Regions from separate parts of the Robertmurraya sp. GLU-23 genome, predicted to be linked through region 1. Evidence: riboswitches for the same ligand, from Rfam matches in the RefSeq annotation. Region 1 holds a riboswitch; the other holds the start of a gene.
The links. A riboswitch is a leader RNA that binds a small molecule or an ion and turns the genes downstream of it on or off. The one in region 1 is predicted to bind cobalamin.

Region 1 (4,332 bases):
GACCATAACAAGCGGTAGCGACCAGGCTCAATCGGTAACTCTCCGGGACCGTCTCCAAAAGGAGTTGAAAATTGATTACCTTGTCTTTTGAAAGATCCATCTTTATTAAACTCTTTATTAGTAAGCTGTTCATCCTGCATATTTATCAACCCTCTTTAGCGAATTATGAAAATACTCTGAATTTGAGACTTTAATCAAATTTTAATCTTTTTCTATCGGCTTCGTCAATTTTTAAAGCCGTGTCATCTGCTGTGACCGCATACAAAAACTTAATAAAATTTATTATATATTTCAATGACCGAAACAATTTACTTTAGCAAGGCAATGTTATAAAATGGTTAAGTTACAAACTTAGGAAATTATGAATCTTCATATTAAAAAGAAAGGCGAGAGGAACTTGAACAATTTAACAGGTACAAAGCGTATACAGCTGGCATTGCTTCTAGGGTCTCTGGCAATCTTAGGTCCGTTTACCATCGATATGTATTTGCCTTCTTTTCCGACTATTGTAGAAGAGTTAGGTACAACGGCATCTTTCGTACAAATTAGTTTAACTTCTTGTTTGTTAGGTTTAGGATTAGGGCAATTAATTATCGGCCCAATGAGTGATGTGCAGGGACGAAAAAAACCATTATTAATATTCCTTATTATGTATTTAATTGCCTCTGCTATTTGTGCATTTGCCCCAAATATTTATTTCTTTATTGCTGCACGTTTCTTGCAAGGATTTTCAGCAGCAGGTGGTATCGTTATTTCTAGAGCCGTCGTTCGGGATAAGTTTAACGGTAGAGAATTAACGAAGTTTTTTGCGTTATTAACATTAGTAAGTAATCTAGGTCCTATTATCGCTCCTGTTGCAGGTGGTGCAATTCTAGCCTTTACAAATTGGACGGGAGTGTTTGTCGTTTTAAGTGTTGTCGGTCTAGTTTTATTTTTCACGGTCATTTCCAAGCTGGAAGAATCACTACCAGCGGAGAAGCGTGTACCAAGTAATATTGGGCAAACATTTAGAAACTTTGGAACTTTATTAAAAGATCGTCAGTTTACGGGATATGCCTTCACACAAGGATTTATTGTTGCTGGGATCTTTGCTTATGTATCTGGTACACCGTTTGTTTATCAAAATATATATGGTGTTTCTCCTCAAGTATTTAGTTTATTATTCGGATTGAACGGAATTGGCTTGATTCTTGGAAGCCAGGCAGTAGGGAAGTTCGTAGACGTGGTATCGGAAAAGACATTTTTAGTCATAGGTCTGACCATTTCAAATGTATCAGGTGCCATTCTTCTTGTGGCGTTATTACTAAAGGCTCCATTAATTATGGTTGTTATTCCTATCTTCTTCCTCGTTGCATCGATCGGGATTATTGGAACCACATCGTTTTCTCTTGCTATGGAGTCACAAGGCCATATTGCTGGTAGTGCATCGGCCTTATTAGGATTATTACCATTTATCCTAGGCTCTATCTCTTCACCACTTGTAGGGATTGCAGGTGAGAATTCTGCCATACCGATGGGCTCCATTATCTTTGGTGCTAGCTTTTTAGCTTTTCTATCATATTTACTTTTGGTACGAAAGGCTTCCGTTGTAAAACCATCTATCGAAGAACCTAGTAAAATCTCAATATAATATATAGACGCTATCCAAATAGGGTAGTGTCTTTTCTTTTTTAAACATCTAATGGTGGGCATTCTTGTAAAATTGGTTACAGTAGTAAATCTGTCATGTTTGTGATATTAGTAGTTGAAAAATAAGAACGTTTCATCTAATATAGAATCTAGCTTAATTGAATAGTTTTCCAGAAAGTTAAGATGCCAAGATGGCTTAATAGGGAATCTGGTTAAAATCCAGAGCTGTACCCGCAACTGTATGTGTGGACGAAATAAGAAATCCACTGTGTGCATACCTGATTCGTATGGATATGGGAAGGTCTTAAAGTAGGAAGAAGCACAAGTCAGGAAACCTGTCTTACTTTTAAACGTTTCAGTTTCTCCGGGAATAGAGAAGGTGTTTCGATGGTGAGAATAGACTCTGTTATTCTATTTGTCTTTTCGTGCTTTCGTTTCATCCGCTCATTCCCTTTGAGCGGATTTTTTTATGGAAATCATTCATTGGGTTGATAACTTCATAGTTTACTTGATAGGTGCAAAAGAAAAAACTTTTGCTTAAAAGGGAAGCACGGTGAAAAGCCGTCGCGGTACCCGCCACTGTATTGGGGAGCTTTGTTACAAATAGTCACTGAGTAAAATCGGGAAGACGTAACAAAAGCAAGGAACCAGAGCCAGGAGACCTGCCTATAAAGTGTGTCACATACCTACGGGACTATAGGTAGATGTGTAGAAAGATCTACATTCCGTATGTTCTTATGCACCTCTATTTGTAGGGGTGCTTTTTTATTACAAAAAATGTAAGGGAGTGGAAAACATGACAACATGGAATTTAAAGGGGACAAAGCATCACATCTTGATTTGCAATGGAAGTAGTTGCATGAGAAAAGGGGGAGAAGAAGTAACGCAAGCGATTCGTGATGAAATTAAGCAGTTGGAGTTGGACGACAAGATTCATACAACAAGAACGAGATGCAATGGTAGATGCAAGGATGCTTGTGTCACCATCGTTTATCCAGAAGGCATCTGGTATAAGGCACTTACAGAGGACACGGGACGAGAAATCGTACGGAGTCATCTCGCTCAAGGAAAGATACTAGAAGAATCTGTTATTTATACATACGACCAGGAAGGCATCGTAGCACCTGAAAACTCAGATAGTATTGAGGGAATCTCGAAAAATGTGAAAGAAGAGGTATGACCTATGGAATTTATCATGTTTGCTCTGCTTGCTGTGTTTATTGGCATGAGGCATGGAATCGACGGAGATCATGTAGCAGCAATTGCCGACATGGTTGGAAGTGAGCAGCGAAAGAAGAAACAGCTTACTCTTGGTGTGATGTATGCCATTGGACACGGCATGATTGTGATGGTTATTGGAGTGCTATTTATTTATATTGGTTTACAACTTCCGGATGCAACTAAGAAAGTACTAGAAATGCTCGTTAGCTTCACCCTTATTTTGCTTGGAATGTTTATTATTTGGTCCATTTTTAAACAAAAGAAAGAATACGAGTATAAAAGTCGACTCAGAATTGTTGTTGAGTTTTTCCATAACATGGCTACTAAGGTGAAATCGGGAACAAAAACCAATCAACTTTCACCTACGAAACTTGGTGGCATTGGTGCGTTTATTATTGGCATTCTTCACGGCATTGGTGTGGAAAGTCCGACTCAGATCGCGATAATTTCTAATGCAATGGGGCTTGATAATATAACCGTTGCCCTTATTCAACTGACTCTATTTGTTATTGGTCTACTCATCGCTACAATCGGAATTACGTTTTGTCTTTCATGGGGATTTATGAAAGCTAGAGTGAAAGACAAGTTGTTTATATTATTAGGTTCGGTAACAGGAGCCTATAGCTTAGTACTCGGAATTTTTATGATGGTGGAATTAGTGAAAGGAGGAGCGTAATTGAAAGGAAAGCTATTAGTCATTGGGTTTGGGCCAGGAAGCGAGGAGCATATAACGGACCGAGCAAAAAAAGCTCTTCAAGAAAGCGATATGATCATCGGTTACAAAACATATGTGGAACTGATTGAAGGGTTACTCGACGGACAAGAAATCATCAGCACTGGAATGACAGAAGAAGTAAGTCGAGCACAAGAGGCAGTGAGACAAGCAGAGCTCGGGAAAAAAGTGGCCGTGATCTCTAGTGGAGATGCGGGTGTTTACGGAATGGCTGGCCTTGTGTACGAAGTGTTGGTGGAAAAAGAATGGAAAAAGGACACAGGTGTTGAGGTTGAAGTAATCCCAGGAATCTCTGCTATCAACTCATGTGCTTCCCTATTGGGAGCCCCGGTCATGCATGATGCATGCACCATCAGTTTGAGTGACCACCTGACTCCTTGGAGCTTGATTGAACAACGAATAGAAGCAGCCGCACAAGCCGATTTTGTGATTGCCTTGTATAACCCAATGAGTGGGAGAAGAACAAGACAAATTGCTGAGGCCCAACGGATATTATTAAAATACCGTTCTCCAGAGACACCGGTTGGACTTGTAAAAAGTGCCTATCGTGAACGGCAAAGTATTACGCGAACCACATTAAAAGACATGCTGAATCATGAGATTGGCATGTTATCAACCGTGCTGATCGGAAACTCGTCAACCTTCTTTTACGACGATTTGATGATTACCCCAAGAGGTTATCAACGAAAGTATACATTGAGTCAAAAGGAACAACCATTGAAACCTCATCAACGATTGAAAAAAGAAGC
Region 2 (4,332 bases), on a different contig from region 1:
AGAGCGGTAATCACTCCAATTGGAAGCTCAATAGGAGCAATGATGGTTCTTGACACTAAGTCAGCTAAAATTAAAAAGGCACTACCAGTAAGAACCGATAACGGAAGTAGATGTTTATGATCTGGTCCCCAAAGCATTCTTGCTAAATGAGGAATAACCAATCCAACAAAACCAATCGTACCTGAAACAGCTACTGCGCTGCCAGTTAACATGGAGCCCGCCATCAAAATAATATGCTTTCTTCGTTGGACATTCACTCCTAGATGATGAGCTCTTTCCTCTCCAAACGACATCGCATTTAATTCTTTACCGTTAAAAATTAAGATAGCTGATCCTATAAGGAAGAATGGGAGAATAATTTTTATGTATACCCACCCTCTCATGGAAACGCTTCCTAGTAGCCAACCAATAATTTGACGCAACTCCTCACCTGTTAAGGCAATCATTAATGAGATAAGGGCACCGAGAAAGGAACTAAAAATGATTCCTGTTAAGATAATCGTCTCCACCCGCATCGATCGCTCTATTTTTTGTGCAAAACCTAAAACGAGGAAAATAGTGATAAAAGAGAACAAAATACTGAGAACAGGAAGGGTAAATGCCCCAATGACTGGAAGGGACAGTTGAAAAAACAATGTAACAACTGCTCCAACTGAAGCACCCGAGGAAACTCCTAATGTATAAGGGTCTGCCAGTGGATTTCTGAGTAAACCTTGAAAGGCAGCTCCAGCAATAGCTAGAGCCGCTCCAACAAGTCCTGCTAAGATGACTCTTGGCAGGCGAATATTCGAAACAATGTTGACATGCATTTGGTCAATTCCATCTAGTGAAACAAACGGAAAAAGTTGTGAAAGTAATATTTGAATCGTACTTAAAACTGGAACTTTCACGGTTCCTAGTGAGATGCCTAGTACTATAGCCAATAGGAGAAACGAGGCACCCATTAAGTAGGCTGCTATTCGATTAGTTATTAAATACTTCCGGATATACGGCTTTTGCAAGTTCCTCTACCCCTTCAACGAGCCTTGGCCCTGGTCGTGTGACAAGATCGGAATGAACATCTACAACCTGCTTATTTTTCACGGCAGTCACATCCGTCCAGCCTTCTCTAGAAGTTACTTGACCTACAGGATCTTCTGAATAGTAGCCGTACGTAGTGATGATCACGTCTGGATTTCTCTCAACAATCGATTCTTGGTCGATGCTCGCCCAGCCATCTAGATCTCCTGCTGCATTTTCTGCATTGATCACTTGAAGCATAATATCCATGAACGTGTTTTTCCCTGGTGTGTAAATGTCTGGTGCTGGTGAAACTTCTACAAATACATTTTTCTTTTCAGTAACAGTTGCCGCTTTTTCCTTAATTTCTTCAAGCTTGGTTTTCATATCAGTTGTTAATGCTTCTGCTTCTTCTGTTGTTCCGGTCATTTGTCCGATGAGGTTAATGGTTTCGTACACTTCCTCAAAATTCACTGCGTCGTTCACAACAAACACGGTGATTCCAGCATCTTTTAATTGAGTAAGCCCCGCTTCTGCAGATAAAGCGGAAGATTCATGTGCTAAGACGATATCAGGATTTAATGAAACAATTTTTTCCACATTAAATTCCATGCCGCCGACTTTTTCAACTTTAGCCGTTTCTTCTGGGTAGTTGTCATAATCAGAGAGACCAACTACTTTCTCACCTAGACCTAACTCATACACGATTTCTGTGTTACTTGGAATTAATGAAACAATGGTCTTTGGCTCTTCTTCTATTACCACTTTATTGTCTAAAGCATCTGTAAGTGTAAGTGGGAAGGCGGCTTGTTGTTCACTTTGTTCCGTTTGACCTTCTGTGTTTTGGTTTTCTTCTGTGTTTTCAGTTGTGCTCCCACAACCAGCAAGAATTCCTAGTGATAGTACGAGTAATGCAAATAGTGCGTAAAATTTTTGACGCATGTTCTTTCCCCCTGTGATATGTACAAAATAAAAAGCATCTTCCTACAGAGGCAGGAAGATGCTGGTATGATAGACGTTTTACACTAATTGGAAATAAAATAATAGGTAACAGTCTGCCACACCACTCCTATCCTCGTAGGAAATTCGGTGCATAGCAATAGGCGAGTCTCCTGGCTTATGGTCATTGCTTGCTGCAACCTTCCCATACGTTCACGTACAGTGGCATTACTTGCAGCTTGCTCCCATTTACAGTGGCGGGACCGCGTTGGAATTTCACCAACTTCCTTTTTAAGTCTTCAGTTATGAAGACACCTACTACTAGTCGAATTATGAAATTTTCTGCTACGTCTGATTATACACCAACAAAACCCCAAAAACGCAACCCCTTTTTAACAAAAAGGTGACAGACACCCTTCGTGGACAAAATGGCCAAAATGTCCACGGAGGGTGTCTGTCACCGCTCGTGGACACTTGGGGTTGTTTTGTCCGTCTGGGGTGGACAGTAACTTCTTATTGTGAAGAGGTTTTGCTTAGCATAATATGGAATATATACAACAGAGCGCGGAGGTCATGTTCTATGGTAGTAGTGGTTTATTTCTTCGTTTCCTACTTTATTGGATGCATCATGTTTGGATACATTATTGGAAGACTGTTTGGAAAGATTGATATTCGGGAGGTAGGTAGTGGAAACGTAGGTGCTCGTAATATCGGGCGAAGTTTAAATAAGACGGCCTTTGTCGCTACCTTTTTAGGAGACGCGTCTAAAGGAGCGGCGGTTATCCTTCTTGGCAGAATGCTAGGCTTTTCAGAGGAGATTCAATTAGTTGGATTCCTATTGGTGCTTATAGGACATATTTGGCCCATCACCCTTTCCTTTAAGGGAGGAAAAGGGATCTCTAGTTTTCTCGGAGGAATCATTGCTTTTGAACCGACCGTAACCATTGTCATTCTCGTAAGCTTCGGCCTCACATATCCCTTGTTCCGCAGCTTTACTATGTCTGGTCTACTAAGCCTATGCATTCTTCCGATCTATTTCTTTATTGAAACTTATACATACACATCCGTCGGAATAATCGTACTCACAATAATCACGATTCTTTTTGCTCATCGAACAAATATAAAGGCTCTTTTCTAAAACATTGTTGCTATACACTTTGTCAGAATTAAACTATATGTTTCAGCAGCCAATCAGGATTTTATCCTCCTTAGAAAAGAGCTACTCTCCAAATAGACCAATAAACTCAGCGTTATGCGGGGAAAAATCCGGCTTCTGGGATTTTTCCAAAACAACAAACTTTACGAAAACAGCCAATATAAAAGAAAGAGTATAGGGGGAAACCAAATGGGCTTGCTTTTTAAGATTGCAAGAAGCGAAGAAGAAATGGAGCAAATACACAAACTAAATTATCGTACCTTTGTCGAAGAGATCCCACAACATCCAAAGTCTGATACAGAGAGAAGAGTTGACCCTTTTCACGCTGAAAATACGTACCTTATTTGCTTAAAGAATAAACAACTCATTGGAATGATTGCAGTTCGAGACAAGCGACCTTTTTCCATTGATAAAAAGATTGGTCCTGTAGAAGAGCATCTTCCTTTTCTAGCACATCTATTGTGCGAAATTCGCCTCCTCGCGGTTGATGCAAAGAATCGTAACGGCAGAGTGTTTCTAGGACTTTCACAATTATTAGCCAACTACTGTATTAAACAAGGATACGACGCAGCGGTTATTTCAGGAACCACCAGACAAACAAAGCTGTATACACAACTTGGTTTTACTGTATTTCACGATCCAGTCGGAACAGAAGATGCACAATTCCATCCTATGTATATCACTAGAGACACCTTTGAAAAACAAGTCTCTTCACGCATCGGGATATCTTCGAGCCGGTTTATACCCGGACCCACTATGGTAGCGGATGATGTGACCAAAGCACTTATGAGTCCACCCCTTTCTCATCGTTCCAAAGCCTTTCTAACATTATTTAACTCTGTAAAAGAAAGACTACTGAGATTAACTAAAGCGGCAAATTGCCAGCTTCTTCTTGGATCTGGAACGCTGGCGAATGATGCCATCGCCATGCAACTGAAAAAACTTTCGAACGGAGTTATTTTTATTAACGGGGAGTTTGGAAAGCGACTTCAAGGTCACGCCATCCGTGCTGGCTTAACTTTTGAAAGTTACGAAATACCGTGGGGCACACCATTTACTCTTATAGAAATAAAAGAGGTTCTTAACAAACATAACCCTGAGTGGATCTGGTTTGCGCATTGCGAAACTTCCACTGGCGTTTTAAACTCTTTGGAAGATATGCATAAAGCCTGCATGGAAAAGGATATAAAAATCTGCCTTGATGCCATTAGTTCTATTGGAGCTAGCCCATTAAATCT

Region 2: linked by a shared signal. The riboswitch ahead of ACVBAX_RS22000 (helical backbone metal receptor) and the one ahead of ACVBAX_RS09485 ((2Fe-2S) ferredoxin domain-containing protein) in region 1 are both predicted to bind cobalamin.

The regions. Positions count from the first base shown of each region.
Region 1 is NZ_JBRKCV010000004.1:73,754-78,085, forward strand. Features, by position in the region: gene ACVBAX_RS09475 (glutathione S-transferase family protein) at 1-140, opposite strand, end outside; gene ACVBAX_RS09480 (multidrug effflux MFS transporter) at 398-1,630, shown strand; cobalamin riboswitch at 1,794-1,986, shown strand; cobalamin riboswitch at 2,126-2,313, shown strand; gene ACVBAX_RS09485 ((2Fe-2S) ferredoxin domain-containing protein) at 2,426-2,809, shown strand; gene ACVBAX_RS09490 (HoxN/HupN/NixA family nickel/cobalt transporter) at 2,813-3,526, shown strand; gene cobJ (precorrin-3B C(17)-methyltransferase) at 3,527-4,332, shown strand, end outside.
Region 2 is NZ_JBRKCV010000020.1:29,963-34,294, forward strand. Features, by position in the region: gene ACVBAX_RS21995 (FecCD family ABC transporter permease) at 1-1,001, opposite strand, end outside; gene ACVBAX_RS22000 (helical backbone metal receptor) at 964-1,941, opposite strand; cobalamin riboswitch at 2,085-2,272, opposite strand; gene ACVBAX_RS22005 (glycerol-3-phosphate acyltransferase) at 2,519-3,076, shown strand; gene ACVBAX_RS22010 (aminotransferase class V-fold PLP-dependent enzyme) at 3,284-4,332, shown strand, end outside.